Regions from separate parts of the Methylicorpusculum oleiharenae genome, predicted to be linked through region 1. Evidence: riboswitches for the same ligand, from Rfam matches in the RefSeq annotation. Region 1 holds a riboswitch; the other holds the start of a gene.
What was found. Region 1 has a riboswitch for cobalamin ahead of GO003_RS16360 (ribonucleoside-diphosphate reductase subunit alpha). Riboswitches for the same ligand answer to the same signal wherever they lie in the genome.
Positions count from the first base shown of each region.

Region 2: linked by a shared signal. The riboswitch ahead of GO003_RS14810 (TonB-dependent receptor domain-containing protein) and the one ahead of GO003_RS16360 (ribonucleoside-diphosphate reductase subunit alpha) in region 1 are both predicted to bind cobalamin.

Region 1 covers NZ_WUTY02000001.1:3,610,761-3,626,996, reverse strand. The annotation lists gene GO003_RS16360 (ribonucleoside-diphosphate reductase subunit alpha) at 1-985, opposite strand, end outside; cobalamin riboswitch at 1,102-1,318, opposite strand; gene GO003_RS16355 (LysR family transcriptional regulator) at 1,475-2,359, opposite strand; gene metE (5-methyltetrahydropteroyltriglutamate--homocysteine S-methyltransferase) at 2,466-4,760, shown strand; gene GO003_RS16345 (methylenetetrahydrofolate reductase) at 4,842-5,642, shown strand; gene GO003_RS16340 (DUF6513 domain-containing protein) at 5,668-7,098, shown strand; gene GO003_RS16335 (hypothetical protein) at 7,579-8,160, shown strand; gene GO003_RS16330 (hypothetical protein) at 8,162-8,761, shown strand; gene GO003_RS16325 (pirin family protein) at 8,801-9,436, opposite strand; gene GO003_RS16320 (MerR family transcriptional regulator) at 9,950-10,354, shown strand; partial or broken gene GO003_RS26620 (mercuric transporter MerT family protein) at 10,512-11,227, shown strand; gene GO003_RS16305 (heavy-metal-associated domain-containing protein) at 11,242-11,499, shown strand; gene merA (mercury(II) reductase) at 11,553-13,223, shown strand; gene GO003_RS16295 (MerR family transcriptional regulator) at 13,223-13,591, shown strand; gene GO003_RS16290 (MerC domain-containing protein) at 13,615-14,040, shown strand; gene GO003_RS16285 (hypothetical protein) at 14,199-14,741, shown strand; gene GO003_RS16280 (hypothetical protein) at 14,786-15,163, shown strand; gene GO003_RS16275 (HD-GYP domain-containing protein) at 15,187-15,942, shown strand; gene GO003_RS16270 (hypothetical protein) at 16,147-16,236, shown strand, end outside.
Region 2 covers NZ_WUTY02000001.1:3,278,582-3,294,817, forward strand. The annotation lists gene mepA (penicillin-insensitive murein endopeptidase) at 1-601, opposite strand, end outside; cobalamin riboswitch at 1,031-1,242, shown strand; gene GO003_RS14810 (TonB-dependent receptor domain-containing protein) at 1,345-3,189, shown strand; gene GO003_RS14815 (hypothetical protein) at 3,237-3,827, shown strand; gene GO003_RS14820 (RMD1 family protein) at 3,901-4,695, opposite strand; gene GO003_RS14825 (TIGR04282 family arsenosugar biosynthesis glycosyltransferase) at 5,037-5,771, shown strand; gene GO003_RS14830 (ABC transporter ATP-binding protein/permease) at 6,104-7,795, shown strand; gene GO003_RS14835 (glycoside hydrolase family 5 protein) at 7,811-8,923, shown strand; gene GO003_RS14840 (DUF2845 domain-containing protein) at 8,947-9,279, opposite strand; gene GO003_RS14845 (hypothetical protein) at 9,276-9,530, opposite strand; gene GO003_RS14850 (adenosylcobalamin-dependent ribonucleoside-diphosphate reductase) at 9,782-11,932, shown strand; gene GO003_RS14855 (DUF4160 domain-containing protein) at 11,969-12,091, shown strand; gene GO003_RS14860 (DUF2442 domain-containing protein) at 12,096-12,344, shown strand; gene GO003_RS14865 (TSCPD domain-containing protein) at 12,414-13,094, shown strand; gene GO003_RS14870 (hypothetical protein) at 13,087-13,701, shown strand; gene GO003_RS14875 (hypothetical protein) at 13,934-15,238, shown strand; partial or broken gene GO003_RS14880 (NrdJb) at 15,526-15,630, shown strand; gene GO003_RS14885 (DUF2283 domain-containing protein) at 15,894-16,109, shown strand; gene GO003_RS14890 (hypothetical protein) at 16,151-16,236, shown strand, end outside.

The DNA of each region.
Region 1 (16,236 bases):
GCGTTTCGCGGTCGATCTCGTTTAATGCCAAGCCCATCGCCACCCGCATGAAAAAGCACTGCGGCAGTTCGATACGGCGGCCGTCGATGTGTAAAAAATAGCGGTCGTACAGGGTTTGCAGACCCAGGTAATCGAATTGCAGATCACGCTCGGCCTGTAAGGCCAAGCCCAGTTTTTCCAGATCGAACTCGGCCAGCCGAGGGTCGAGTAACTCGGCGGCGACGCCGGCAGCGATGAAATCGGCAAAGCAACCGGCGTAGCGTTCGGCCATGTCGGTTTGCGTCAATGCCGAACCGGTCGCTTCCAGGCGCAGATTGCTTAACAGCAATCGCGCGGCGACTTTGGCATAGTCCGGCTCGGCTTCGATCAAGGTGCGCGCCGCCAAGACCAAGGCCTGACGCACCGCCGCCAGAGGCATGCCGTCGTACAGATTGGTCAAGGTTTCTGCCCAAACCCGCTCGGCATCGACACCGGTTAGGCCGGCGCAAGCCTCGCGGCACAGCGCGATGAACGCGGCACTGTCCAGCGGCCGGCGTTGGCCGTGGTCGTCCACTTGCAAAGCGGGTGTGGCATTGCCGATTGCTTGCTGGGCCGCGCGCTGTTCGGCGTGTTTTTCTCGGTAGAGAACATAAGCGCGGGCCACGTCATGGGCGCCGGAACGCATCAACGCCAGTTCCACCTGGTCCTGAATGTCCTCGATATGCACCGTGCCGCCGCCGGGCAAGCGCCGCGTCAAGGCGTCGACGACGCTGGCAGTGAGTTGGGCCACCTGATCGCGGATCCGCGCCGAATTGACACTGTGCTGGCCTTCCACAGCCAAAAAGGCTTTGGTGATGGCGATGGCGATTTTTTCCGGTTGAAACGCGACCACGGAACGGTTGCGGCGAATGACTTCCAAGCCACTATCCATCGGGCGAGACAGGGCGAGTGTAACATTTTCGGCTGTGCCAGGATAAGAGCTGGCGGGTTGAGCGGCAGTATCCATGTGTTTCTCCACGAAGGGAGCGGGGACATGAAGCCGCAACGGCAGACGCAAAACGGAAGCCGAAATAGCCCGAACCGCAATGCTTGCCATCGTCCTCGGAGACACCCCGCTCCTGGTTGATAAAGGTTTCGAGGGCAGGTCTCCTGGCTTTCGGGTCGCCGTCTCGGTTCGGCCTTCCCGGACTCGCGTCCAGTGGCACGGGGTGAACCTAAACTCGCCGATTACAGTTGCGGGGGCAGCTCCGGCTTACCGGCACTTATGCGAAAAACGCACAAGCGCCTACCGGATTCCCTTTTAATCCCCGTCGGGGGAACCGTCTTAGAATGAAAGTTTAGAGTCCATAGGGAGTGTTGTCAAGCTATAATAACTATATATAGAATTTATAGCGACATTTTTTAACTATATGTTGTGTTTTGTGCTTGAATGCACTGCCATTCTGATTTTAGTGCCTGATGTGCGCAATCCAATCCAACCCGGCCCGCTTGTAAATCATGCCACCGACTTACCGGCATGCTCCACTAACCACTGTAAATATTCCAAGCCAATGTCCTCGTGGCGACAAGCCAAATACATGGTTTTACCGATGGGCAGGCCGACGAAACGCAAGCCGGTCAGGCCGAGTTTGGCGGATTTGTCAGCGAGCAGCCATTCCGGTAGCAGACAGACACCGCGGCCGGCGGCGGCCAGTTGCAGCATGATATCGGTTTCCTCGACCTGGATATGAGCGGCGGGTTCGATGCCGGCCGGTTGCAGCACCTTGCGGAACATGTCGAGGCGGTCTCGGACCACGGGGTAAGTCAACACGGTTTCGCCACGCAGGTCGTCGGGCGTGATTTCGGCGCGTCCGGCTAAGGGATGGCTGTCAGCCACGATCAACACCAACTCAAAATCGAACAGCGGCTGGTAGCTGAGCAAGCCGTTATTGACCGGGTCGGAAGTCAACACTGCATCCAGTTTGTATTGGCGGATGGCTTCGAACGATTCAAAGCGATAACGGGAGGTAACTTCGACGCTTAAATCCGGCCAGGCGCGTAAATAGGGTTGCAGAATATTGCGGAACCATTCGTAGCAGGCATGGCATTCGATACCGATGGTCAGCTTGCCGGTTTTGCCTTTGGCCAACTGCGCCAAATGATTTTCTGCCGAATCAACGGTGGCTATGACCGACTCGGCCACCTCCGACAAATAGCGCCCGGCCTGGCTCAATACCAGCACCCTACCTTGCTTATACCACAGCGTTACGCCCAGGCGCTGCTCCAGGTTTTTGATTTGATGCGACAGCGCCGATTGGGTCAGATGCAGGGTTTCGGCGGCGGCGCTCAGGGTGCCGTGGCGTTTTAACGCCAGCAGGATGCGCAGGTGGATCAATTCCATATTGATGAATATACCTCATGAATAGATGAAGAATCATCGATTATCGTCATTCGTTTGTCTGTTTACAATGTTTTATGTGTCAAACATTCAACAGACGGTATTTTTCATGACGAAAATTCACAATTTAGGTTTTCCCCGTATCGGCGCCAAACGCGAGCTGAAGTTTGCTTTAGAGTCGTACTGGCAAGGCCAGTCCTCGCGCGACGATCTTAAAACACTCGGCCAGCAGTTACGCCAGCGCCATTGGCAACTGCAAGCCGGACTGGATTGGGTGCCGGTCGGCGACTTCGCCTTTTACGACCAAGTGCTGGACATGAGCTTTACCTTGGGCAACTTGCCTGAGCGGGTACAACATTTCCACGGCGACGCGTTGGACAATTACTTTCGGGTCGCCCGTGGCCGTTCGGCGCAATCCGCCAACGAAGCCTCAGCGTGTTGCGGTGGCGTGGCTGCCGGCGAAATGACCAAGTGGTTTGATACCAATTATCACTACATCGTGCCCGAGTTCACCGTCGCCACGGATTTCAAACTGGACGCCTCGCGCCTGCTGGAACAACTGGCCGAAGCCAAGGCGCAAGGCGTCGCCACCAAGCCGGTGATCATCGGCCCGGTCACCTACTTATGGCTGGGCAAGGCCAAAGACGACTCTGACAAGCTGGCACTGTTGCCCAAGCTACTGCCGGTTTACGCGGCGTTGCTGGAAACGCTGGCAAATGCAGGTATCGAATGGGTGCAGATCGACGAACCGATTCTGGTCACCGAACTCGATGCCGTTTGGCAAGGCGCGTTTGATAGGGCTTACCAGCACTTAAGCGACTGTCGGGTCAAACTGTTGCTGGCGACTTATTTCGGCGAACTGGCGGAAAACCTCTGTCTCGCCGCCAATTTGCCGGTGGCCGGCCTGCACGTCGATGCCGTCAACGGCCGCAATGATGTCGAACCGCTGATCGAGCAGTTGCCTGCGGACAAAGTGCTATCGCTCGGCGTAATCAATGGCCGCAATATCTGGAAAACCGACCTCAACACCGTGCTGGATTGGCTGGAACCGATTGCTCAACAACTGGGCGAACGCCTGTGGCTCGCGCCGTCGTGTTCGCTGCTGCACATGCCGGTCGATCTGGACAGCGAGCAGAAACTCGACGCCGAAATCAAATCCTGGCTGGCCTTTGCCAAACAAAAACTCGGTGAACTACAGGTGTTGGCTACCGCGTTAAATCAAGGCCGGGAGGCTACCAAAGTCGAATTGGAGGCTAACCGCGCCGCCATTGAAGCACGCCGCCATTCACCGCGAGTTAATAATCCAGCGGTCAAAGCCGCTCTTGTCGGTATTAGCTCGCAACGGGGACAACGCCAAAGTGCGTATGCGCAACGTGCCATCAAGCAGGCTGCGCTATTGAAACTGCCCAAGTTTCCCACCACGACCATCGGCTCGTTTCCGCAGACCTCTGAAATTCGCCTGGCACGCAGCCAATTCAAATCGGGAAAACTGAGTGAAGCCGGCTATAAAGCCGTAATGCGGGCCGAAATAGCCCGTTGCGTGCGCGAACAGGAAGCGCTCGGTTTGGACGTCTTCGTGCATGGCGAAGCCGAGCGTAACGACATGGTGGAATATTTCGGCGAACAGCTCGACGGCTACGCATTCAGCCAATCCGGTTGGGTGCAGTCTTACGGTTCGCGTTGCGTCAAACCGCCCATTCTGTTCGGCGACATCAGCCGCCCGCAGGCGATGACCGTCGAATGGATCAGCTACGCCCAATCGCTGACCGACAAACCGATGAAAGGCATGCTGACCGGGCCGGTGACCATTTTGAACTGGTCGTTCGTCCGCGACGACCAGCCGCGTTCGGTCACCTGTAAGCAGCTGGCCTTGGCCATCCGCGCGGAAGTGCTGGATTTGGAGAAAGCCGGTATCGGCGTGATTCAAATCGACGAAGCGGCCCTACGCGAAGGTTTGCCGTTACGCAAATCGCAATGGCAGGCGTATCTGGATTGGGCGGTGGAAGCGTTCCGTATCACGACGGGCGGCGTAGCCGACGAGACGCAGATACACACCCACATGTGTTACTCCGAATTCAACGACATCATCGCCGCCATCGCCGACATGGACGCCGATGCCATCACCATCGAGACCTCGCGTTCCGACATGGAATTGCTGGATGCCTTCGAGCATTTCAACTACCCGAACGGCATCGGTCCCGGCGTGTACGACATCCATTCGCCCAATATTCCGAGCGAGCAGCATATCGTTGCGCTGATGCGCAAAGCCGCCGAACGCATTCCGGCCGAACGGCTGTGGGTCAACCCGGATTGCGGCCTGAAAACCCGCCAGTGGGATGAAGTGATACCGGCACTGACCCAGATGGTGGCCGCCGCCAAGACGTTGCGCGCTACGCTGGGTTAATCCTCGTCGTTTCTTCTATGAACCGCCCCGGCCGATTGCCGGGGCTTTGCAATAAGCCAATAGCTGAACATTCGATAGCCGATGAATATTTCGTTTGAAATCGTCCCCAGAACGCTGGAAGCCTTTGATAAGCAATATGCGTTTGTGCAGAGCCTGGATAGCAGTATCAATATCATCAACGTGCCGGATATTCAGCGTTTCGATATCCGCAGTTGGGAGCTTGCGACGCGCATCGACCGGAGGAAATACCGTTTCATGCCGCATTTTCGGGCCATTGATTTTAAAATCGAAAGCGGCGAGTTGTATCGCATCATCGAGCAATACCAACTCGACGACGTCTTGCTGGTCACAGGCGACCCACCGGAAGGTTTGAAACGCAACTATTGCAATACCGACGTGGTTGACTTGATTCGGGCGGTCCGCCGGCGTTTTCCGAAGCTGAGCATTTACGCCGGATTCGACCCGCACAGACAAGGCTTGCAACACGAATGCCATTACATTCAGCGCAAGGCCGATGCCGGCGCCAACGGCTTTTTTTCGCAACCATTCTACGATCATCGCCTGATGGAATTATTTGCCGAACATATGGATGATTTGGAAACCTACATCGGCATCAGTCCCGTGGTGACGCTGGCCTCGCAGAACTATTGGGAAGTAAAAAATCACGTCAAGTTTCCAAAGCATTTCAGACCTGATTACGACTGGAACGTCGAATTCGCCAATCGACTGATCAACTCGGCGGCGGAAAACGGTTGGCATGTGTATTTCATGCCGATCAAGGTGGAGTTAAAAAAATATTTCGAGCGCGTAAGCTTGGTCAAGCCATACCAACACAGCCATTCCCAATGCCATCAGCCGAAACGCGTTGAGCAATTCTTATGACGCCGTCTTCAAGAATACGTAACACATGGCAGAGCATATTCTGTTTCTTACCGGGAAATTGGCCGAAAAGCAGTTGCGCCGTACCATCGAAGACCTGTCGCCAGATTTTGACTATACCGTTCATGTTCTCGGCGTCACGGTGGCGGCGCTGATGACGGCCGACATGATTCAACGCCGCCTGACCGATACTTTCGGCGCCGACCGGATTCTGGTGCCTGGCCGCTGCCGGGGCGATTTGGACGCCTTGTCCCGGCATTTCGGGATACCGGTAGAACGCGGCCCGGAAGAACTGCACGACTTGCCGGAATTTTTCGGCAAAGTCCGCCAACGCCCGGACCTGAGCCGCTACGAACTGCGCATCTTCGCGGAAATTGTCGAAGCGCCGCACATTAATGTCGCCGCCATCGTTCGCCGAGCCGAGGAATACCGGCGTGACGGCGCGGATGTCATCGATCTGGGCTGCTTGCCGTCTACCCCGTTTCCGCATTTGGCCGATGCCATCAAAGCCCTGAAGAGCGAGGGCTTTTTGATCAGCGTCGATTCGCTCGATAGCGATAATCTGTTGCTTGCGGGCCGGGCCGGCGCCGATTATCTGTTGAGCCTCAACGAAGATACGCTGTGGATCGCCGATGAAGTGGCCTCGACGCCGGTTTTGATTGCCACGCCGCACGCCGATTTGGATTCGCTCGACCGCACGATTGCCAAAATGACGGTGAAAGGCCGACGATTCATCGTCGACCCCATTCTCGACCCGATTCATTTTGGCTTTACCGACTCGATCGTTCGCTACCACGAAGTCAGGCGGCGGCATCCGGACGTGGAAATCATGATGGGCGTGGGTAATCTCACCGAAATGACGCATGCCGATACCGCCGGCATGAACGCCATGCTGCTGGGCATTTGTTCGGAATTGCACATACGCCAGATTTTGGCGACTCAAGTCAGCAAACACGCCTGCAGGGCGATCAAGGAAGCCGATCTTACCCGCCGCATCATGCTGGCCGCGCACGAAACCAATCGCCTGCCGAAACATATCAACGACGGTCTGATGGCGCTACACGAACGTGCGCCGTTTCCTCTGCCGTTGGCGGAAATGCAAGAGCTACAGGCCGCCATCCGCGACCCCAGCTTTCGCATCATGATTTCAGCCGAAGGGATTCATATCTTCAACCGCGAGGGCTTGTGGACGAACGCCGACCCATTCGCCTTGTTTCCGCATTTGGGCGTCGAGAACGACGGCGGGCACGCCTTTTATCTCGGCGTCGAATTGGCCCGCGCCCAAATCGCGCAGGAATTGGGTAAGCGCTACGTCCAGGATCAACCGCTTGACTGGGGTATCCACGGCCGGGCCGCCGAAGACGCGCCCGTCGACCCCAATTGTTACACGCCGCAAGGGACAAAGTTGAAAGCATCGTCGTCGCCTTGCCCTACACCTTCAAATAATCACAAAACTTAACCAGACTACGAAGAGCATCAACGAGTTGCCAAGGCCGTCTGAATTGGGATTAAGTTGCAGAATGCCGGCTAAACGGCTCAATGCGAGCCGTTGCACATACAAGCCAGAAAATCATTCCCTCCAATTTAGAAGGGGCCAACATTAGATGTTGTTAGCAATTCTGTCTCTGCCGGAGTTTTTTACATTTTGTGTCAAACGATAACTGCCTTAAATCTTGTCGAAGAAGTCGTACTTTTGGTTTTTCATGATAAGTGATGATAATAGGTGTAATCATCACCAATCATGTAAATAAATGAATTTTTTAGTGAATTACTAAATAAATTTTTCATTATTTCAGGTTAATTCACGGGTTTACCACCCCCCCCCCCCCAGGATTAGAAAGATGACATCGATGCACCCTTGCATTGTTTTAAGAGTGTGAGATGCTGGATCAGGGTAAATTCGATAGTTAAACGCCCGAGGGAGCTCGAGAGAAAGGTTATGGTTAGATTGGTTGTTTTAATGATGGCGGGCTGGTTGACTGGGTGTACTCAAGCTCAAAGATTTGCGCTGGAAAAAAACGCAGAACTGGATGCATGCGCAATGAAGCGAATGACGGAAACTAAAATCAGTGGAGAGCAAGGATATTTGCAAGCCCATCATGAATGCCATCGGATTGTGATGGTTCAAAAATTTTCTGAATCAAGCCTTCATGGGAGTTCCGAGCACGGAAGGCATGCCTCGAAAGAACCATTAGAGGAAAATTCACTTTGCTGGGAATTTGTAAAAGGACTTTACATTGATGAGAATTATCCAGAACTGCGGATACCTCAAGATCTAGCCAACAAATACCGAACGAGACTATGGGCGGAAATAGATGGGCAAAAATCGATTAAGGCCCGTAACGACAAAGTGAAGATTTTGCCAAACCGATTAAACGAGATTTCCAACACGAACTTGGTTGATCTCTATGGGTTAATGGCTGCTAATTCAACGATCGGGCATAAAACACTCTGTAGCCCATGGCGTTACCGAGAGCTGCAATCGGTAATTGGACGCGAGCTTAAGCAACGCCAAGGGTAAAATGAAACTGGCTTTGGTACTTATACAGGCATTACTGATTTCGGCATGCACCAACATCAACCGTGATCGTGACGTCCTGGAATATTTGCCTATTGAAGAGTGTGTCGATAAGAGAGGGAACAGCTCGGGTTTCAATAAAGATAAGAGCCATGCGCTATTGCGGATCGAATGCGAGCAATTGCAGGCGATCGATGAAAACCATCAAAAGATAGCCAACAAAAGGTTTAGAAAGAACAGAAAAGTTACCTATCCGGATGAACAAGAGTACTTCGACGACGGCACATGGTTTTTGGTTACTGAACGCATTCGGGAAACCCACCATCCGAAATACTTAAGCCCTGAACAAGAAGTAGAGAAAGCAAATCTTCTAAATGAAAAACAGACTCGTCTGGAAGACAAATCAGTTCAAAGGCTTTTTGAGCCAAGGCTGCTGCCAGTGAGTCCGTATTTAATGAACTATAGGGAGCTTGAACTGGCTCATGAAGTAATCAGCGACTTGATACATGAAAATTGGGACAACAAAAAATTGCATCGTTCATTAAGTACTCTAAGCGTTATTGTCATCAAGGAAAGAAGCAAGAAAGAACTGCGAAGTTATTGACCAAACTGTGCCTCAAGAACTGCTGCTGGATGGTCGGGCTTACATCAACTTCCCATCCCGATAATCCGCAAGTGCCTGTCCAATTTCATCGCGTGTGTTCATCACAAAAGGGCCATACTGGACAACCGGCTCATGTAAGGGTTTGGCCGCAAGCCTCAGAAAAGAGGCTCCTTTCCTCCCTGCGTGAATTTCCACGCGATCCCCTTCGGAGAGCACGCCGACGGCATGGGTTGCCAGCAACCGACTTTCTGGTATTGAACCGACTTTGGCCAAGCCCTCGTAAAGATAAAGGAATTCGTTATGCCTTTGAGCAATCGGCTGGACAAAATGACCATCTGCTGTGAGCCGAACATCAAGAAACAAAGGGTCGGTACTCATTCCCTGGATAGAGCCGGATACTACTTGACCTTCAATCTGAGCAGTCCCCGCGACGACTTTTACCCGGCCTCCGTTCTGCAGAGTAAGCAAGGGAATTTCCTCGGGTTGAATATCCTGGTACGCAGGTGGTTTCATTTTTTCCCGAGCGGGCAGATTCACCCAAAGCTGGAACCCGCGCATGCGGCCGCTCTCTTGTTGCGGCATTTCGGAATGAATGATTCCACGGCCAGCGGTCATCCATTGCACCGAACCAGGCTTCAAATCACCGCGATAGCCAAGGTGGTCTTGATGCAACATGGGTGACAGTAAGGATTCCTTCGTAAATAAGTAACATCAAAGAATTAACTCTCCCTGAGTATTCATTAAAGTTTCATACTGAAATCATTCAAGATAAAACCTATTTTTAGGCAATCTCGGGTAGTTTTTTATGTCGGTATGCGGCAAAATTCTCAACCGATTTTGTTGATTTTAGCTTAGTGCTCTTCACTATACATTTGTAACTGTGCACAATTGGCTGAAAAGAAGACGTTCATATTAGACTATATTCAATGACTGATTGGATATGCGTAATACAGTCCATGATTGCTTGATAACTTTAGAGTATTTTGCCAGAGAACAAGTTGACAAAATAGATATTTAGGAAAAGATGCTCACCAAAGCACGTTACGCTACTACATGACATTCCCGCCCTTGATGTGGCTTGTGAACCGCTATGCTGGATGCAGATCAGGCTGTGCGTTTTTGCATCGGACCCATCAATCGCGCGTCACATCATTGGTCGCTTTCTGAAACACACCTGTTGGTGCAAAGATGAAACTTACAATTGGAAATCTAGCGAAACAAGCCGAAGTCACCATTGAAACCATCCGCTATTACCAGCGTATCGGTTTGCTGGATGAGCCCGGCAAACCCTTTAGCGGTTACCGGCATTATCCGGCCAATGCCATAGCCAGAATCCGATTTATCAAACGCGCGCAACAAGCGGGTTTTACCTTAAAAGAAATTGCCCAACTGTTGTCGCTCGATGCCGGTCATTGCGCCGACGTGCGAGAAATTGCCGAACAGAAATGCCTGCAAATCGATGCGCAAATAAAAGATTTAACGGCGCTTCATAATGTATTGGAGGCGCTGGTAAAACGCTGCCAGAGCGATTCTTCTGCAGAACATTGTTCCCTCATCGATGCACTTTCAAATAACTCGGACTCAAAATCCTGAGTATTCAAAAAATAATGTAAATTCTGCTTGACACTGTTCTATGGAACAGGGTTTAAACTTTTCTTCGTGCTTTATTAAACCTGACATTCTCAGCATTCGCTAGGCCTTTGCCGAATGCCGATTATCAGACGCTTTGTTTTTATTTAGGAAAATTCTTATGACTACAGAACATGAAACACCACCCCAAGAAGACTCATCCTGGTTAGGGATCGGCGCCGGCCTGGCCGCCATTGGCGCATCGGTTTGCTGTGTCGGCCCCTTACTGCTTTTATCCTTAGGGATTGGCGGTGCGTGGATGAGCGCCTTGACTTCGATGGAAACGGTCAGGCCTTATTTTATTATTCTCACCCTGATTTTTATTGGTCTGGGGTATCGCAGGCTCTATTTGATACCGGCTAGCTGTAAAGAGGGTGAGGCCTGTGCATTACCAGAAGTTAAACACAAACAGCGAATTATCTTCTGGAGCGGCTCTGCGTCGATCTTGCTGCTGTTGGCCTTTCCCTGGTACGCCCCAATTTTTATGGATTAAGGAGAATGATGATGACTATAAAAACCGTATGTTTAACGTTGAGCTTATTAATCACGCCTTTATTATTTCAAACAGCTCATGCTGAAGCAGCTGTTCCTGTTCAAGTGCAAAAGCAAAACAGCAGCCAATCCGTCACATTGGATATGCAGAACATGACCTGTGCGATGTGTAAAATCACCATTAAAAAAGCCCTACAGAGTGTCGATGGTGTGCAAAAGGTGAGTGTTGATGGGGATACTAAAATGGCAGACGTCACGTTTGATCCGCAAAAAACCAGTATAGAAGCCTTGATTAAAGCGACTACAAATGCCGGTTATCCGGCGACTGTTCACCAGCCAAAGTAATTCAAGGAATCGTTATGTGGACTAAAAAACTGAAAATTGATGGTATGACCTGCCCAAGCTGTGCCGATGCCATCGAGAAAAAATTGAATGAGCTTGAAGGCGTCGAGATTAAAGTTTCGCACCCGGAAGGCATTGGCATCCTGACGGTTACCGGTGAAACCCGTCTTGAATCACTGCTTGAGCACATTGCTCAACAAGGTTATCAGGTTAAAGAAATAGACGGTAAAACTGCCGAGACAGATAAATGTTTCGTTTCGCCACGTTGTTGTTAAATTGAAGACAGTCATGGCTATTGAAACTGTGTTTAAGCTAGAAGGAAATCCTCATGTGGACTAAAAAACTGAAAATTGAGGGCATGACCTGTCCCAGCTGTGCCGAGGGCATCGAGAAAAAACTCAATGCGCTTGAGGGTGTTGCGATTAAAGTTTCTTACCCGGAAGGCATTGGCGCCTTAACGGTTACCGGTGAAACCCGTCTTGAATCACTGCTTGAGCACATTGCGCAAAAAGGTTATCAGGTTAAGGAGATTGACGACAAAAGGGCAAGAACCGATAAAAAAACAGCGGCGGCAACCCATGGCAAGCCGCTCCATGTGGCGATCATCGGCAGTGGTTCGGGCGCTTTCGCTTGCGCCCTGAAAGCAGTGGAAAAAGGCGCCAAAGTAACGATGATTGAACGCAGCCCCATCATTGGCGGCACTTGCGTCAATATCGGCTGCGTGCCTTCCAAAATCATGATCCGCGCGGCGCATATCGCCCATTTACAAAAAAATCACGCGTTTGCCGGCATTAAAAAACAGCAAGCGCTGATAAACCGCAAACAACTGGTTGCCCAGCAGCAAGCCAGAGTCGATGAACTCAGAGCGGCCAAATATGAAAATATTCTGGCAACCCATCCTGAGATCAATTTGATCAAAGGGCAGGCGCGGTTCAAAAACGCCAACACGCTCATTGTCGACCAGGAACATGGCGAATTCACCGAAATCACCGCAGACCGCTTTCTCATCGCCACCGGATCGTCTCCTGGCATACCGCCCATTCCGGGTTTGGCGGGCACGCCTTACTGGACTTCCACCGAAGCATTGGTGGCGGAAAAACTGCCGGAACATTTAATCGTCATTGGTTCAGCGATAGTCGCTCTGGAACTGGCGCAAGCCTTTTTACGGCTAGGGTCGAAAGTAACGTTGCTGGCTCGCCATACGCTCATGTATCGGGAAGATCCCGCCATAGGCTCAGTATTGCAAGCCGTCATGGAAGACGAAGGTATGACTATCCTAACCAATACTCAGCCAGAAGCCGTGAGCTATAAAAAGAGCCTATTCGGTTCAGGAAAATTTACCCTGAAAACTCGGTCAGGCCAAATTCTTATCGGAGACCAATTACTGATTGCCACCGGTAGACCGCCTAATACGGAAAGTCTGGGTCTGGAAAAAACGGGGGTTAAAGTCAACAAGGATGGCACTATCAGCATTGACGATCACATGCGCACCAATGTCGAACATATCTATGCCGCCGGCGATTGCACTGACCAGCCGCAGTTCGTCTATGTCGCGGCAGCGGCCGGAACCCGCGCCGCGATCAATATGACCGGCGGCGATGCCGCCATCGATCTGTCGGCGATGCCGGCGGTGATGTTTACCGAGCCGCAAATGGCCACCGTTGGCTTGACTGAAGCCGAAGCGCACCTGAAGAATATCGAAACCGACAGCCGCCTGCTGCCGCTGGAGAATGTGCCGCGCGCCCTGGCTAACTTTGAAACCAGAGGCTTTGTCAAACTGGTCATGGAAGAAGGCAGCCGCCGTTTGCTTGGCGCGCAAATCCTTGCTCCGGAAGCGGGCGAGATGATCCAGACGGCGGCGTTGGCCATCCATAACCGGATGACGATAGAAGACCTGGCCGGACAATTGTTCCCGTATTTGACGATGGTCGAAGGCCTCAAACTGTGCGCGCAAACCTTTGTCAAGGACGTGAAAGAACTCTCCTGTTGCGCGGGCTAATGATGAATGCCTGTTTTAAGGATGACAAGCTGATCAGGCTCTCAACCCTGGCTAAGCAAACCGGTATCAGCGTTCATTGCATTAGAACCTATATCGATCGCGGCTTGATTCAGGTTAACGACAAAACAGCGGGGGGTATGTTCTTGTTTTACGAGCCGGTGATCGAACGGTTGCGGTTTATTCGAATGGCTCGCGATGTGGGTATTCCGTTAGAGCAAATCGACCGGTTATTGGCTGCCCGTAATAACAAGGACGATGACGCTACGGAAACAAGTCTGGCTGAATTGATTCGATACATTGAAACATGCCGAAATAGATTGAATTGTTTTGAACAAAGCCTGAAGCAACATTTTATGGTCTCGCTTTAAGCAAAATATTGTGGAGCATTAAAATGAATGAAAAATTAAGTCAATATGGCGGTTTGTTCGGCGCCGCGGTTGCCGCGGCCTGCTGTCTTGGCGTCACTGTGGTGCTCAGCGCCGTGGCTGCCGTCGGGCTTGGCTTTCTGATAAACGACGCCTTTTTGTTGCCGATGTTTGTGGGGTTCGCCGGTTTAAATTTATGGACGCTTTATCGTTCCGCGAGGAAACATGCAGCGCTCTCGGAGGAAGCGATGCTCGCGTTCTGGACCGGCGGCATCGGCGCATCGGTCAGCACCCTCGGCTTAGGTCTTACCGTTACGGGGATATTGCCGGTCGCCGTGATGCTGGTCTATATAGGGCTTGCGCTTTTTGTCGTCGCTAATGTCTGGGATTTTATGATCGGACGCAACAGCCCTGCTTGTGCGGATGACGAATGCAAGACGGAAGACCGGTGACAAAACCCGCTGATACACTCGGTGATGCTTCCGGAAGATAATGGTTTTTTTATGAAATAAACGATGAGGCCCCTCATTTGCCAAGTTTGTGGATGCTCATTTTAATTAATTTTATCAGTTATTTTCTAATACATTGATCCTCTTGGAGGAATAAAGTAATGAATATGAAAAAAAAGTCTTATGATGCTTATTTTTACCTTAGTTTTGCCCATGCCGCTCATGGCGGCTCAAGGAGAGCAAAGTGGACGTCTCTTTGTGCATTTAAAACCAGCCTAAAACAGGACGATGCGCAAATCTGTGTCGCTTATAACATGATTTTGGCTGCACTTAATCAAGGCTTGGCTGTGGATGTCGTGGTTGATGCTGATGGCATCAACACATTTAAAATGGGTTGGTTCTCGGATAAGGATTCCATTCAGGACTACAAAATCCCGGAAAATCTGCGAAGGGCCCTCTTTACTCAGTTGGACATGCCTCTCAATCAAATTCCCGAAACTTACGGTGATTATCTTATAACGCTGCACAAGGAAGGTGCGCGGTTTTACGTTAACAAAGGTTTTCTCATTGTCTCGGATATAGCACCTGAACCTGATAAGGACATGGGCGAGATCGCGGATTATGCAAAGAAAATCTTTAAACCCGTTAGCCTTCAGGAAATGCTGGATCTAAGAAGACAAGCCGATTTTGACTATACCTATTGATCAAGCTCGATATCCTAAAGCATCACTCATCAGAGATTCAAACGATGGAAACCCCCATTTGCCCGGCTTGTGGATGTTCATTAGTCAGATTAGGCATCCCCAAGAAAAAAGCCGTTCAACATAACCATGCAGGGAAGCAATATTGGTTTTGTTGTAAGGGTTGTCTGGAGTTATTCATAACCGACCCTGATTCATGTCTGGCCGAAACATCCGGTTTGACAGTGTGTCCGGTTTGTTTAGCTGAAAAACCGGTTAATACTACCGTGACAATGGATTTTAACGGCAAACCGGTTGAGTTTTGTCGCTGTCCTCATTGCCTGGAGGTATTTCATAAAGATTCGCACTATTTCATTGCGCGTTTAGCGTGGCAAACAAATTATGCCGGTGTTTTTGGTGAAAATATGGGCTGTTGCAGTAAATGAATTGAAACAAAGAAAGGCGGATTATGGACAATGCATCGGATTTAACCTGTACGAGTTGCGGACGCCGGATCGGTAGGCAACTGCATAGCGCCAGCGGCGGCCGTTGCTGCTGCGAGAATTGTTTTCTGGACGGACGCAAGGCGGCTTCTTGGCCGGACGATGTGTATTCGGCATTCGCCGAGGCTTTGGTAGAGGCGCTCGATCTTCGCGAACATGAAACCGGCCTGCATTCCAAACGGGTGGCCTGTCATACTCTGGTGCTGGCGCGGCGTTTTATTTCCGATCCCATGCGGTTGCGGCAATGCTATTGGGGCGCGCTTTTGCACGACATCGGTAAAATCGGCATCGCAGATGCCATTTTGCTGAAAGAAGGCTCGCTCGACGAAAACGAATGGGCGGAAATGCGCACCCACCCTGAAAAAGGACACGCCATCGTAGTCCGTTTGCCGTTCATGCAGGAAGCCGCGGAGATTATTCTCAACCACGAGGAACGTTATGACGGCAGCGGTTATCCCGGCGGTTTGAGCGGGGAAATGATTCCCCTCGGTGCCCGCTTGTTCGCCGTCATCGACACTTTGGACGCCATAACTTCCAATCGTCCTTACCGAAAAGGGAGCGATTACGATACAGCGAAGCGGGAAATTCTCAAGCGGTCGGGAACTCAGTTCGACCCTTCGGCGGTGGAGGCTTTTATTGCCGAAGAAGCGGTGTTGCGGGAAATGGTGGCGCTCAAATGCGAGTTACCCACAGGATTGATTTTGTCTAGTTTGGAGAATTAACCATGAGCTGGCCGGGAAGGCCTGCCTGTGCGGATGACGAATGCAAGATAGAAGACCGGTAACAAAAAGCCGTTGATGCACTATGAAATACGTTCTTGTATTTCACCCTTCGGGCCAGCCGTTGGCTGTTCAAATTCTCTCCAAGCGAATTTGTCGGCGATCCTTCCGGAAAATAATGGTTTTTAACAATTGAAAGGCGGACCAATGAAAACATGTTTAAATAAAATAGGCCACTTATCCGAGTGCGATAGCGAATCTTGTGCAACTTCTTTAGCACAACAAGATTTCGATCGC
Region 2 (16,236 bases), 330 kb from region 1:
CAGGACCCTTGTTATTACATAGCTGCCGCTTGATGGCTGCGTTGACAAAGATACGGTCAACTTCCGGCATCAGCGCCGCAGTTTCCAGGACTTGTTCTATGGCCTGTGACCATTGAGACGGGTTAATAGTGTCCGAATGAGGCAGCAAAACAGAGGGTGCCCCCCATTTCTCGCGTTCGCCATGGCTTAATTTTCGTTTAGTTGCTTCTCTGGATAACAAAAACCAGATGTCCACATCCAGTCCGGATTGGTGGCTGCGATGTCCGCTAGGCGTGGGTCCGCCTCTAGCCTGGCCCAAATCGCCGATCAATAGCGTTCCCCAGTCTTTGTCGACGGCGCTGCGGCCCAGTTTTTCTATGAACTGAATCAAATCGGGGTGGCCAAAATAGCGTTGACGCGATAACCGCATGACCTGATAGCCCTCGCCATTTTCGGGTAAAGTCAAGGCTCCCCGCAAACATCCGGCGGTGTAATCGCCAATACTTTCAATGCCATTGATTATCGGGGTAGGGGAGGTGACAGTTGCCCAGCGGTTCGCAGCCAGCGAAACACAAGAGGCGCTCAATAGTGCCCCGCTTAAAAGACTTAATAACACCTTCATGATTAGTACAAACTCCCATTCAAAATAAATGACTTAATAAAGGCTATGTTTGCGTTAATAGTGGGCGTCGCCCCGGCAGGGATTGCCGGGGTCCAGAAGCCATGGATGGCGCTGGACTTTCACATCCTTGTGACCTAGATTCGCTTACGCGGTCTAACGGCTCCGGCAATCCATGCCGGAATGACGGTGTTGATTTACTTTCAACTACTAACGCGAACATGGCCTAAAAAAGCGCGCAGGTTAATCTGCTTTTACTCGGTATTGACGGATTACAAGATAGCTTAAAATAAAAACAACGAGATCCAGATTTTTTGTATCGAAAACTGAGAAAAATAACCCGCTCAATATCTCGTTAAAGCGCGCTTATTGTCCTCTGTCTTTACGTGTGCGGCAATTCCTTTACTTGCTTTACGTTTGTAAATCCTTATAATCGGCGGCCTTCTTTCTGGTGCCCTTTGATTTATATCATCGGGTTAAACGGGAAGTCGGTCAGGTATTGATTGCCAAAGCCGACGCTGCCCCCGCAACGGTAGATAAGTAAAGAATCATCATCAAGCCACTGTGTCTTTTGCATGGGAAGGCGGTGATTCAGGCATACGCCACTTATAAGCCCGGAGACCGGCCCGAGAGTTGATTCGAGACAGCGGCGGGCTGTTTGCGAAAAGATTCCCCTGCGTTTCTCTTTGCCTTGCCTTTTCGCTGTCATTTCCTAAGCTTCATGCGCGGGCGGCGCAGAGGATATAATGCGAAAACTCATTTTTAGTTCATTAATTTTAACCGGTGCGCATCAACCGGTTCTGGCCCAAAATACGGAATCTGAAGATTCATACCATCTGCCTAACATGGTTGTTACTGCAACCCGTTCTGAACGGGAAAAGAAGCAGTTAGCGGCCGCCATTACCGTGTTTACCCGCGAAGATATTGAAAAATATCAAGTCAATACCTTACCTGATTTGTTAAAACGAGTCACCGGTGTCGATGTCGTGCAGTCAGGTGGTTTAGGTAAGCCCACCAGTATCTTTATGCGCGGCACAGAATCGGACCAGGTTTTGGTCTTGATTGATGGGATTCGTTTCGGCTCGGTTACTCTTGGCACCTCTCCGTTTGAAGTGATCCCCATTGATCAGGTCGAAAGGGTTGAAATTATCAAGGGTCCACAAGCCAGTCTTTACGGCTCTGAAGCGCTAGGGGGGGTAATTCAGATTTTTACCCGCAAAGGCGTTCAGAAACAAGAGCCCACTTTTACATTGGATGCCGGCGGTGGGTCTTATAATACAGCCAAGGTTTCCGGTACTGTCAGCGGCGAAACTAACGGCACCTGGTATACGCTAGGGGCATCTCATATCAATACCAAGGGCTTTGATGCAAGAGAACCGACTTCAGGTTTTTTTGGCGTCAATCAGCCAGACAATGATGGTTATTATAATACCGGTCTTAACGCCAGGCTTGGTCACCGCTTTGACAATAAGGCGGAAATTGAAGCTTTTTTCATGCGATCGGAAGGTAAAAATCGATTTGACGGTTCTAATGAAGATCAAACCGAATTCTTTAATCATGTCGTTGGCTTGTCAGGACGGCTTTTTTTAACTGACTATTGGGAGTCTTCGCTGCGTTTGGGGCAAACCAGAGATGATAATGATAACCTGGATTTGGATGGCGACTTTTCTACCAATTTTGATTCAACGCGATGGAATGCCACCTGGTTGAATACGTTCAAGTTATCCGATGATCATCAGTTGATTTTGGGTTCTGATTATCGCTATGACGAAGTGGAGAGCACCACCTTGTATACTGAGCTCAGTCGGTACGATGTGGGTGTGTTTACCGAATGGCAAGGCCGTTTTTTGGACAGTCATTTTCTGACCGCCTCGGTTCGGTTCGATGATAATGAAGCGTTTGGTGATTTTGTCAGCGGTAATATCGGCTGGCGGTTTAATTGGGATTATGGCTTAAGCGCATTTGCCAGTTTCGGTAACGCGTTTAAGGCGCCGACATTTAACGAACTTTACTTTCCTAATTTCGGTAATTCCGGATTATCCGCCGAGGAGTCAACTTCAGTAGAAGTGGGTTTGGCCGGAGATTATGATTGGTTGCGCTGGGAATTGCGGGCTTACCATACCGATATTGACAACCTGATTGGTTTTGCCTTTAATCCCAATACCGGTAACTTCGGCGCTGAAAATACCGATAAAGCCCAGATTGACGGCATCGAAGCCGAAATTGGAACCCAGATACTGGGAGTGAACGCACAATTGGGAATGAGCCTGCTGGACCCTCGTAATCGCTTGACCAATACGCGTTTACCCAGGCGGTCTAATAAATCCTTGTCACTTGATTTATCCAGGTCCTTTGGTGCGCTGGAAACGGGGGCAACTTTACTCGCTCAAGGCTATCGCTATGACCGGCAGGATAATACCAATAAAGTCGGAGGCTTTGTCACCGTTGATTTGCGCAGTGCCTATCAGTTCAATAAAAACTGGAAGTTAAGCGGACAATTGAATAATTTACTGGATAAACAATATCAAACCGCCGATACTTTTAACACAGCGGATAGAAACTTTTTCTTATCAATACACTTTACGCATTAATAATTTGGCCAGGGACGGCTATCACTTTCCCACTTTGGAGCTTTACTATGGCAATACCCACATCATCGGCACTCAATCAGCCATTGACCAAACCCGGCCCCATAGCCTTGATTGGCTTGATGGCAATGACCCGCATGGATCATTTCGGTTCGGCTTTTGCCTTGCCAGATGCATCCTTGGCGGTCTTTTTTCTGGCGGGCTTGTGGTTTGGTGGTCGAGGCTTGTTTTTGACTTTGTTGGTTCTGGCAGGACTTATCGATTATGTTGCGATAGCCCAGATGAATGTCAGTGATTTTTGTATTTCTCCGGCCTATGTTTTTCTGGTACCTGCTTACGGGGTACTTTGGGCAACCGGTGCTTACTTTCGCGAAAAAGAGTTGACCGGATTGACTGATCTGACTGGTTTATTCGGGCTGTTGTTTTTGGCGGTCTCACTGGCATTTTTGCTGACTAATGGCAGCTTTTATCTGTTGTCTGACAATGTCAGTAACCGCTCATGGGAGGCTTTTCTGGGGCAGTTTACGCGTTACTATCCGCATTATCTGACCGGAACGATGGCCTATGCCGCCGCAATCGTCTTGCCGGTGATTCTGTTTAAAGGAATTATGGCGCATCGCTGGGATTCAAAGTCGTTGTAAACTTTTTGGCAGTAATGGATTAACACTGCAAGGATGCAGTAAATGCCTATTTGATTTCTGGGTAGTAGCGGAGCTAAAAAATCTTGTCGATCAAGGACATGATGATTTCCACGGCAATCAGCCAAATGATGATCCATTCCAGCGTTGACGAATGTAGATGTTTTTGTTCGTCAGCCAGCATTTCCAGAAGCTCATGGATGGTTTCCAGTTTTTTCGACAGCACTTCGGTTCGCTGCTTGATCTCAAGGTAATTCGCTGCCATCAAGTAAATTGATTGGTATTCCGGGTGTTCCCAAAAAAATTCTGGCGTATCCAGCAAGTCGTAATTCAGAATAATATCGCTTTTGGTCAAGAACAGCTGGCCGCGAATTTTAGCCATTGCATTTCTGCCCAGTCTGATTTTGCCTTCCCGCGCCAACGATTCGGGTAGATGGCTGGTGGTATGGATAGTGTCAATGGCATTGCCTTCAAATGCAGCCAGTTTGATCGACTGTGCCATGGCGTGTGACAAGGCAACATAGACTTTGATATCGGCGTTTTGCAACTCGATATGATCGTGTTGAATGCGGTCTTGTTCGCAGTTGACCTCGTAGCTGAAATTATCTTCCTGAGCTTCCGCCTCCGGCTTTACCGCATAATTTAAAAGAATTCTGTGCAGCTCTCGCCGGTCATCCAGATTCACATTCCAGTGCACTACAACGCCGTATGCAAAGACAATAGACACGCCGTTTTTATGATCGATTGCGACAGTATCTCTGAAGACCTGAGAGCGGGTGGTGTCGAGCAACTTTTCTTTTAGTTCGTTAAACACGAATGACTGCGCGAGACAAACGGTTAAACAACGCTGAATAACTTGATGTGAAGACATTGTATTATCTACGAATTTCAAATGTGCGAAGGATAACATACAACGACTCAATTGAAGTTTCCCAATAATTTCAAAAAAGAACTGCCATTATGCTTGGGCTGCAGGCATTATCGATAGGGTCTGCGTAAACGTGTTAAACCCATCAAATAGAGCACTGTTCGCGACAGGCGTTGAAAGGATGACAGAGGCTTCATCCCTGCCGGAACGATAGCGTGCGGCAAAGGCAAAGTAAGCATTTTTGCCGGGCTCAGATCGACCATTTTTTACCGGGTAGAGTGATACTAACCGCTATTCAAGCTATTCAAGCTATTCAAGCTATTGAAGGATAATTATTAAGAGAAATGAACACTGCATGCATACCGCCAGTTATCGAAAACGAAAGCCCTAAACCCTCTCAAGGTGCCATTGCGCTGTTTGTTAAAACACCGGGCTTGTCTCCCGTTAAAACTCGCTTGGCGGCAAGCCTTGGAACCGATGCTGCTGAAACTTTGCATTTAACTGCCGCTCAATCTGTGACATCGGTCATAGCGGATGCCTGTCAACAGATTCCGTTACAAGGGTATTACGCAGTCGCGGAAGTCGGGGCTTTGGATCATTGGTATTGGCAAGCGCTGCCGACAGTCTGGCAGGGGGAAGGCGGCCTGGGTGAACGTATGGGGCTGATCTACGAACAGCTTTTACAACGCCATCCGTATGTGCTTTTGGTGGGCGCCGATATTCCTCAAATGACCAGCCGTCAAGTGTGCGATTGTGCTCACTGGTTATCCGCTACTGATTTTTCTCGATTCGCTTTTGGTCCGAGTTTTGATGGTGGATTCTGGCTCTTTGGTGGTAATCGACGGCTTTCTCAGGCACTTTGGACTCACATAAGTTACAGTCAACCCGATACAGGAGAACAATTTTTAAATGCAATTGCACCTTTTGGTGATATTTTTCAGACAGACAGCTTACAGGATGCCGATGAATTAGCTGATTTAGTCCGGGTTATGTCCGCATTGGAGGCGCTTGTTAAACCCACGCCCGAACAGCAAAAGATGACAGACTTTTTGACGCAGTTAACGTTAACAAACTGTTGATTTCCCGTGTTGCCGGATTTGAAAAATTGGCAACACATGCGAATTAGATATTACAATTCTCTGTGCTATGGTTAATAGCTCTTGAACAAGTCTAATCTTGTTTAGTAATTAAGACACATGGCATTAAGACTTAACTTATCGCAACGTTCAGAAAAAATAATAAAAAGAAAGTAAGAGGAACCTTACCTGACCGCTTCGTATCACTCTTTTGAGAGGCGCTCTGACAATAAAAAATCCGGCTGATCTACGGGTTTTTAATAGTGTGGTGTGGTTCAGCAACCCGGTTAGAAAAATGCCGGGTGAACTTAATTAACCCGATACGGAGATATCCTTTGCGCTACTCAAGTAGATTTTTTGTAGAATTCATCAAACTGGCCGGGCCGTTCTGGCATTCGGAAAATAAAGCCACTATTCATAAATTGTCCCTGGGGCTAGTTTTATTTACGGTCATGCAAATTGCTATTGCAGTATTGCTGACCGAATGGAGTGCCAATCTGTTTAATACCCTGGATCAGCGTTCCATGTCAGGTTTGACCAAGCAAATTGTGATTATCGCGCTGATACTTATTGCTAACGTGATAGTCACTTCAAATCACTTGAAAATCAAACGCCAGTTACAAATTGATTGGCGCAGCTGGCTGACTCAACGCTTGATTGGCGAGTGGATGAATAACGGCCGCCATTATCAAATCACGCACATGGAAGGCCGGCATGACAATCCGGACGGCCGCATCGCTGAAGATATCCGGATAGCCACCGAATATGCGATTGATTTAATCCATTCACTTTTTTATTGCTTGCTGCTGATAGTCAGTTTCACGCAGATACTGTGGAGACTGTCCGGACATATAACGCTTAAATTTGGCGGTCTGGAATTGTCGGTTTACGGGCATCTGGTCTGGCTGGCGATTATCTATGCCGCGTTTGCTTCAACGCTGGGCTGGGTTATCGGGCGTCCACTGACTCAAGCCACCGATGCCAGACAAACTGAAGAGGCTAATTTTCGCTTTGGCTTGGTGACAGCGCGCGAGAATTCTATCGCCATTGCGCTTGTCAGGGGGGAAAAAACCGAACGGAACCGTTTTCTGCATTTGTTTAATGACATCTATCGTGCTTGGCAGAGACAAACCCGTGCCTGGTCCAATATTCTGATGTTCACTTCCGGCTATTCGGTCTTTTCCATGGCTTTTCCCATTCTGATATCGGCCCCGCGCTACATTGCCGGATTCATTTCATTGGGTGCTTTGGTCCAATCCGCTCAGGCTTTTCAACAAATGGCCGGTGCCTTGTCATGGCCGGTCGATAACATGGCAAAAGTGGCCGAATGGCGGGCATCGGTAGAACGGGTTTTAGGCTTGGTCGATGCGCTGGATGATCTGGAGAAAAAGAATAAAGACGAAACACAACAGCGCATAAGGCTGGTCAAATCTGAAGAATCGGTTCTTGGTTTCAATCAGGTTTGTATCGCTAAACTGAATGGAGAAATGATCATCGCCTGTATCGAAGATCAGATTAAAAAAGGCGAGCACGTCCTTATATCGGGCAATGGCGCAACGGCCGCCAAACTTTTCAAGGCAGTAGCAGGTTTGTGGCCCTGGGGTAAAGGAACCATCTATTTGCCCGATGATGAACCCATGTACTTTATGCCGCCAAGACCCTATTTGCCGACAGGCACGCTGCGTTCGGCAATTTGTTACCCCTATCCTGTGTCGGCTTTTAATCAGGCTGATCTTGAACAGGCGGTCGATGCCGCTGGGCTTAATGACTTACTCGAACAGCTGGATCATGTTGAGCAATGGGAGAAATCGTTGTCCCGCGAACAACAGCAGCGGTTGGGATTGGTCCGGTTACTGCTGGTCAAGCCCAAGTGGATTTTAGTCCAGGAAGCTTTTGATTCACTGGATCCCGTAGGCGAGGCTGACATGCTGCGATTGATTACTGAAAGGTTGCCGGACGCCGCTTTGCTGACCATTATGAACCAACCGACCGCAGATGCTTTTCATGAACGCCGTTTGACGCTTTAAGCTAGAGCAGATCTGATGTTTGAAAATAAACGCAGGGAAAAGGTGCGTGGCGTTAATCTGGGCGGCTGGCTGGTTTTAGAGAAATGGATGACGCCCAGCCTCTTTGAAGGCCTGGAGGCACTGGATGAAACCGCATATTGTGTTGAATTGGGCGAGCGGGCCGGACCTTTATTAAAACAGCACTGGAACAGCTTTATTACTTGGGATGATTTTGCCTGGCTGGCTAAAACCGGCATCAATGCAGTGCGAATTCCTGTCGGACATTGGATCTTCGGCCCCGACTATCCCTACCATGCTGCCTATGGGTCCTTGCGTTATCCCTTTGTTCAAGGCGGCATCGACATTCTGGACCAGGCGATGAAGTGGGCTGTAGAATGCGGTTTGCATGTTGTGCTGGATTTACATGCCGCACCGGGGTGTCAGAACGGCTTTGACAACGGCGGCATCCAGAATGTCTGCGAGTGGCATACTCAACCCGCTTTCATCGATTATTCTCTGACAGTTCTGGAACGGTTGGCGGAAAGATACGCCTCCAGTCCGGCCTTGCATGCCATTCAGACATTGAACGAGCCTCGCTGGGACATCGCCACTGATGTATTAAAGCAATACCATCTGGAAGCCTATCAGCGTATCCGGCAGCACTGCCAGCCAGAGCAGGTGGCGGTCGTAGTTCATGACGGTTTTCGTTCTTACAAGGAATACCAGGGCTTCATGAGCGAACCCGACTATCAGAATGTTGTGTTCGATATTCACCGTTATCAGTGTTTTGTTCAAGAGGATATTGATCTGGATATCTATGGTCATATCCAAAAAGCGGCTATTGACTGGAAAAACGAAGCTGACGACATTATTAACGGTTTAACGTTGCCGGTTTATGTAAGTGAATGGAGTTTGGGAATGGATAAGAACGTGTTTTCTCTATGGGCAGAGGGCTCATTTAATCATACGCTGACAGCAATCGACACTGTGCAATTGTCTATTGCCAATCGTGCTTTTGCCGCTGCCCAATTAATCACTTTTGAAAAATATCTGGGTTGGTTTTTTTGGAGCTACAAAACCGAAACCACCCCGGAGTGGTGTTTTCGTGATTGTGTCGAGCGGGGCTGGCTTCCGGATAAGTTCGCCTGAATCCGGCAATCCTTGCAATAGCATCAATCCCCGTAACCCAGGTTGCGAGTTTCTTTTAATACGCTGTTTTCAAACAGTAAAAATTGCTTTAATTTTCGTGGGCCGAAGTTGTATACCCACTCATCTATGACGACTTGTTCATAACTTTCAATTTCGAGTACACCTCGATTATGCCGTAATCGGCTTCCTTCAACGCCTAATCGGGTTTCGGCGTAATCCGGTTCCCCGCATTTTTGCAGCACATCGATTTTATGTTCGCCTATCCGAACCAGTCTTTTACCGCATCGTAAGGCAAGGGCATCATTAATGCCGATCACAAATAGAAAGAGTAATACCGGCAACGTGTAATTTTTCATGGCAGTGGCATCGCGGGTTGTAAGAAAAAAATTAGCCTAAAAAGACCGGTTGGAATACTTTGCAAACCACCCATGCTTCGCCTTTTGCTCAACATGAATTTTGTTCCTGCATATTTTACAAGCAGTATTTTAAACTTCGCCTGAAGAAAGAATAGATAAAATGAAATGGGCTGAATAATCCGATCCAAATTGTTTGCCTGTAAAGTGAGAAAGCCATTTTCAGCGCTCAAGTCACCCTTTGCTTCATGCAAATTTCAAATCCTTAAGCTAACTCATTGAACTATAAAAACTACCTGAAAAACCTCTGCCTGTGGGTAGAAAATTCCTGCTGACAGCACAATATATTGTGCTAGTATATTTTCACAGCCACTACATAAGGTGTATTTACGGTTAAAGTCATTTTTTGTCTGTAACTTAATATACATCAATATCTTAGACGGCTCCGCTCCGATTTAGTGCGAAAAAAACAGTCAATTGCTCAACCAGAAAAGGGAATCAACGAATGACCGCTACACTCCATATTGTTACGCCAAACGATGACGAAATTCCGCTACAAAGTGCTTCGCTTGACATTTGGGACAGTAAGTACCGCCTCAAAACCAAAGACGGCGTAGCCATCGATACCAACATTGATGAAACCTACAAACGGGTCGCCAAAGCCCTTGCTGGAGTCGAGCAAGACAAGGCACTGCAAGAAAAAAATTACAAAGACTTTTTATGGGCGTTGCGCAAAGGCGCAATTCCAGCCGGTAGAATTGTCTCCAATGCCGGCGCGTTGGAACACAAACCCGCCACATCGACGATCAATTGTACCGTATCCGGCATCATCGAAGATTCTATGGACGATATTCTGTCCAAAGTCCACGAAGCCGGTTTGACGCTGAAGGCCGGTTGCGGCATTGGTTACGAATTTTCTACCTTGAGGCCTAAAGACGCGTATGTATCCGGTGCTGGTGCCTACACATCCGGGCCGCTGTCATTCATGGATATCTACGACAAGATGTGTTTCACCGTCTCGTCTGCCGGTGGCCGCCGTGGCGCACAAATGGCTACGTTTGATGTCGCTCATCCTGATGTCGTCGATTTCATCCGAGCCAAACGCGAAGACGGCCGCCTGCGTCAATTTAACCTGTCGCTGCTGATTACCAGTGAATTTGTAGAAGCGGTCAAAAATGATAAACCCTGGGCGTTGTCATTCCCGGTCACCCAGCGTGAAGCCAAAGTCGACAAACTGGATCTGACTGACAGCAGCAAAATCGTTTGGCGCGATTTACCCAACAAAAAGGGTTATGTGGTCAATGACGCAGGCCTGGTGGCTTGCCGCATCAGTAAGGTCATGCCGGCCCGCCGCTTGTGGGACATCATCATGTCCTCTACCTATGATTACGCCGAACCGGGGTTTATCCTGATCGATAAAGTCAACGAAATGAACAACAACTGGTTTTGCGAACATATTCGCGCGACCAACCCTTGCGGCGAGCAACCCTTGCCACCTTACGGCAGCTGTTTGCTGGGTTCTATCAACCTGACCCGCTTTGTAACGCAGCCGTTTGGCAAAGACGCGCAGTTCGATTGGGACGCGTACCGCAAAACCATCCGCATTTTCACGCGCATGCTGGACAACGTGGTTGAAATTAACGGTCTGCCACTGGAAAAACAACGCAAGGAAATCACCGGTAAACGCCGTCACGGCATGGGCTATCTGGGCCTGGGCTCGACCATTGCGATGCTGGGCATGAAATACGGTGAAGCGGAATCACTGGCGTTTACCGAACAAGTTACCAAGGAATTGGCGGTTGAAGGCTGGAAAGCCGGTCTGGAACTGGCCAAAGAAAAAGGTCCGGCACCGATCATGAACGAGCTGTTCACCGTCACCGGCGAAATGCTGCATAAACGTCCCGAAATGAAACAAGACGGTTATAAAGTGGGTGATCAGATTCCCGGTAAGATCCTGCACGCCAAATACAGCCGTTACATGCAGCAACTGGCTAAAGAAGAGCCGAAGCTGGTTGCCGAACTGGCCGAAACCGGCTGCCGTTTTACGCATCACAGCTCCATTGCTCCAACCGGCACAATATCGTTATCGTTGGCCAACAATGCCAGCAACGGCATAGAACCCAGCTTTGCCCACCATTACTCACGCAATGTGATTCGTGAAGGCAAAAAATCCAAAGAAAAAATCGACGTATTTTCGTTCGAACTGCTGGCTTACCGCCATTTGGTTAATCCTGAAGCCATGCCTTACAGCGATGATCCAGCCAGGCAACTGCCGGATTATTTTATCTGTGCCGATGAAATCACGCCCAAACAGCATGTCGATATTCAAGCGGCCGCACAAAAATGGATAGACTCATCCATTTCCAAAACCGCCAACGTGCCTACCGATTATCCGTATGAAGACTTCAAGTCTATCTACGAATACGCTTACGACCAAGGACTGAAAGGCTGCACCACGTTCCGGTTCAATCCGGAAGTCTTCCAGGGGGTGTTGGTCAAGGAATCCGATCTGGAAAACACGACCTACCAGTTCACGCTGGATGACGGTCACGTAGTGGAATACAAAGGCAACGAAGAAGTGGAATACGACGGCGAAATTCATACCGCCGCCAATTTGTTCGATGCGTTGAAAGAAGGTTACTACGGCAAGTTTTAGGATTGTCCGACCAATCAATTCTGCCGAGGAAACATTATGCCTGCCATTTCAATGAAACTGTTGCAGGCTTGGATAGAATTGCATAGAGACGAATTAATAGCGGATTGGCAGTTGGCCGTGTCTGGTGAATTGCCTTATAAAATCGAACCGTTGAGGTAGCACTATGAATCCACGCGTTAAATCCGTTCAAGCCACCGATGATTATGCGTTGGTTCTACAATTCACCGATGGAGCGCAAGGTGTTTATGACTGTAAGTCATTACTGGACTTTGGCGTGTTCAAGGAATTACGCGACAAACCCTATTTTAAACGTGCGTCGGTCGACAACGGTACGGTAGTCTGGCCTAACCAGCAGGATATTTGTCCGGATACTCTCTATTTGGATGCCGTTAAATTGGAAAACGCATCCTAAGTCAGTTTGTTCAAAATTTGAGTGGCGCCCTATTCAGCGCCAGTACCCCCTTTTTTTAGGCCCAAGATCATGACCCTACACAAAATTTCTCAAAAAATCGTCAGTTATAAAGTGCTGACCAAAGAAAATACCGAAGCAGCCCAGCCGCAAGAACCCCAGCAATCTGTGGAAAGCATGCATGAAAATGTCGAACGCCCGGAAGTGCTGATCGGCTCCACCTACAAGATCAAAACGCCGCAGTCCGAGCATGCGCTGTACATCACCATCAACGACATTATTCTGAACCAGCACACCGCTCACGAAGAGCGCCGCCCTTACGAGATCTTCATCAACTCCAAAAACATGGAGCATTTTCAGTGGGTACTGGCACTGACACGGGTTATCTCGGCTGTATTCCGCAAAGGCGGCGATGCGACGTTTTTGGTTGAAGAATTAAAAGCGGTGTTTGATCCCAAAGGCGGTTATTTCAAAAAAGGCGGCGTGTTCATGCCGTCCCTGGTCGCCGAGATCGGCTGTGCCATCGAAACCCACATGAAACACATCGGCATGATCAAACCGGAAATCATGACAGACCATCAGAAACAGTTTCTAGCCGATAAACGCCGCGAATTTGAAGCCATGCACGGTGAAACGGAAGGCGAGTCTTTTCCGGAAAAAGCGGTGCTGTGCAACAAGTGCAGCACCAAAGCCATGGTGTTAATGGACGGGTGTATGACTTGTTTGAATTGTGGCGAGTCGAAGTGTGGGTGATATAGAAGACATTAATGAAAAAAAAGAACTGGCGTTTTATGCTGCTGGAGTCTCTGCTTGGTTAAACACTTCAATGGAGCACGATAAAAGTCTTCTTACGCTGTCCGCCGGAGGGATTGGTATATTGTTGACGTTAATAAGGACCGTTGGGATTCACTCCCCAGAGACATTGGTTTTATACGTTGGTGCTATCATTGGCTTTCTAATCTGTTTAGTGGTTGTGCTGGTTATATTTAAAAAAAATAGGACTCATATTGAGCAAGTTTTAAAGGGGCATCAAAGCAGTGACAGTAACCTAGCATTTTTGGACAATGTCGCTACTGGTTCATTTGGTATTGGAGCTCTTTTGTCGACAATCATTGGTATTTCATCAGCTATACAAACTTACACAATAGAGGTAACAAAAATGACTACAGAGAGTTCCAAACAATTTTTGACGATCGATTCGGCAAGAACTGAGAAACTAAGTGTAAACGGAATATCAAACATGGCTCCAAAGTCGCCTGTCGAAAAAAAGAGCTTTGATGGTATCAGTGCTTTAAAGCCTCAAGCAAAACCACAGGATAACCAATCTCAAAATCAAAAGCCCCCCGGTGAGGTGAAATAATCATCGATTAGTCGCGAAGGTTTCAAGAAAGATCGGGACTCAATCTTTGAAATCACGAAATTGCCTCATTGCAAGACTTGATCCCCTTAATAAATTCATGCAAAAGTCAGTAGATTGGCCGGATATGTAAATATACGATATGTAAGCTTAACAACGGTGACGACTTTTGCGTTGCGGCTTCACTTCCACAACAAAGCCGCGCGTGTTGGCGGCGTTAGAGAGCAGGTAATTTATGATAAAGCACCAACTTGTGGACGTTTTTACACCGACATCAACTGCGAAAGTGACATTTGTAGACCGCCTAAAAGAAGATGTAAATATCCGGTTAGTACGAGCACTTGAACTGCCTGGTAACCAGGTTGTTATCTATGGTCATTCTGGTTCTGGTAAAAGCACCTTGTTAGAGAATGTTCTCTATAGAACCTATGAAAAGCAAGTAAACACAAACTGTATGAAAGGTATGACTTTTGAAGAGGTCATACTCGACGCATTCGATCAGCTACAAGAATTCTATGTTAGCGAGGTTACTAATGATAAGAAAACGAAAGTTGATATAAAAGCAAAAGCTGATTATCTAGCAATCCAAGCTCAAATAGGTGCAGTCTATGAAAATGTAGACGGTCAAAAACAAGTCAGAATGCTTCCCCCCCAGTTAACTCCTCAAAATCTAGGGAGGCTATTGGGTCAATCCGGCTATTGTTGGGTCTTGGAGGACTTTCATAAGATTGAGGGTGAAGAGAAAGATAAACTTGCTCAAATGATGAAGGTTTTCGTCAACCTTTCGTTGAAACACAAAGACCTAAAAATTGTTGCATTAGGGGCAGTTAATACTGCTCGGCAGGTAGTAAAGTCTGATAAAGAGATGCGCAAACGAGTATCTGAGATCCATGTAGATTTAATGGAGCCAGAAGAAATAAAAGAAATAATTAACAAAGGCTGCAAAGCTTTGAATATTAAGATAGATGACGTTTTACAAAATGACATAGTACGCCATTCAAATGGACTTGCGTCAATCTGTCACAAAATTTGCTACCTAATGTGCAGCTCAGCCTTTATAACTGAAACTTTGGATAATACTCTTGAGTTTAATATAGAAGACTTACATAAAGCCCTTTCTGAGTATGTTAAAGATGAAGAAGATACGTTGAGAAATGCTTTCGATAGTGCATTAAAAGTTGAAAAAGTAGAGCCTACTTTACGGGTCCTTGTCGCGCAGGAACCAAATGGTGCTCACATAGAAGATCTATATCAATATGCAAAAGATAACAACATTAAAGTGAGCAAGAAAAAGCTCAAAGAAGACCTTGAAAGCCTTGTAAAGGAAGAGTTTGGTGAGCTTGTTAAGCTTGAGGATAACTCTCAAAAGTATTCTTTTATTGATCCTTTTTACCGAAGTTTTGCAATGGCGTACTTTGAAGAAAAAGATAATCGAGTAAAAAGAAATCGGCCGAATGACAAAGAACTAATTGAATTGCTCAATAAAGCAATGAGGATCGTAAAGGTGAGTTACAGCTTTGAAGAGTTGAATATGGAATAAAGTCTTGCTATCACGCATTTGTGTGATTGATTCCTGACCATTCCCCTTTGGTCGCTGAACGCTACGCGATAAAGCTACGCATACATTTTCTGCTTAGTAGTTGAAAGTAAATCCGTTCTGGGGCGACAGCAACTATTAACGCGGACAAAGCCTTTTTAAGAGGGAGGTCAACAATTAAGCTTTGGTATGTTCGGGCACTCAAATTAGCTCGTAGGATGGTTTCGCGATAGCAAACCGTCAACCTCAGACCTAGGGCGGATTGCCTACGGCGAATCCACCATACCGATTTTCCGGAAAAAGCGGTGCTGTGCAACAAATGCAGCACCAAGGCCATGTTGTTATTGGATGGTTGGATGACGTGTTTGAATTGTGGGGAGTCTAAGTGTGTTTAATAGTAAACTGCTCAATATATTTATGCGATGGACGAATTAACTACAACCGATTATTTTCGTGACAACATATTGCTGAAAAGGCCTTATCTAAAACTGGAGTGGTGCCAAACCGCGTTATCTCATCCCATTCGCCGGGAAGTTCAAGATGACGGACGGATTCGGCATTGGATATTTGTGCCTTAGCTCAATAAATTCTTGCGGGTCGTCACGCTTGAAGACGGTAAAACCGTCCACAATGCTTTCCCTGATCGGAGATTTAAACTATGAAACTAAATTACGACCAAAAAACGGACTCTCTTTACATTCATTTAGCGGATCGGCCTTCCGTCGATTCAGACGAAGTGGCCGATGGCGTTGTTTTGGACTTTGATGAAAACGGTGCTTTGGTCGGTATCGACGTCCAGCATGCCAGTCAAAAGGCCGATATTCAGAATTTGTCATTGCTGCATTTGCCATTGAGGGAATTGGATGCCGCATGACGCTATCGTTATCGAATAGCGTGTAGATTGCGGTATTCAGAATGCGCGACGGCTACTTCGAAAAAGGCGGCGTATTCATGCCGTCTCTGATCGCCGAAAAACGCCACGAATTCGAAGCCCACCACGA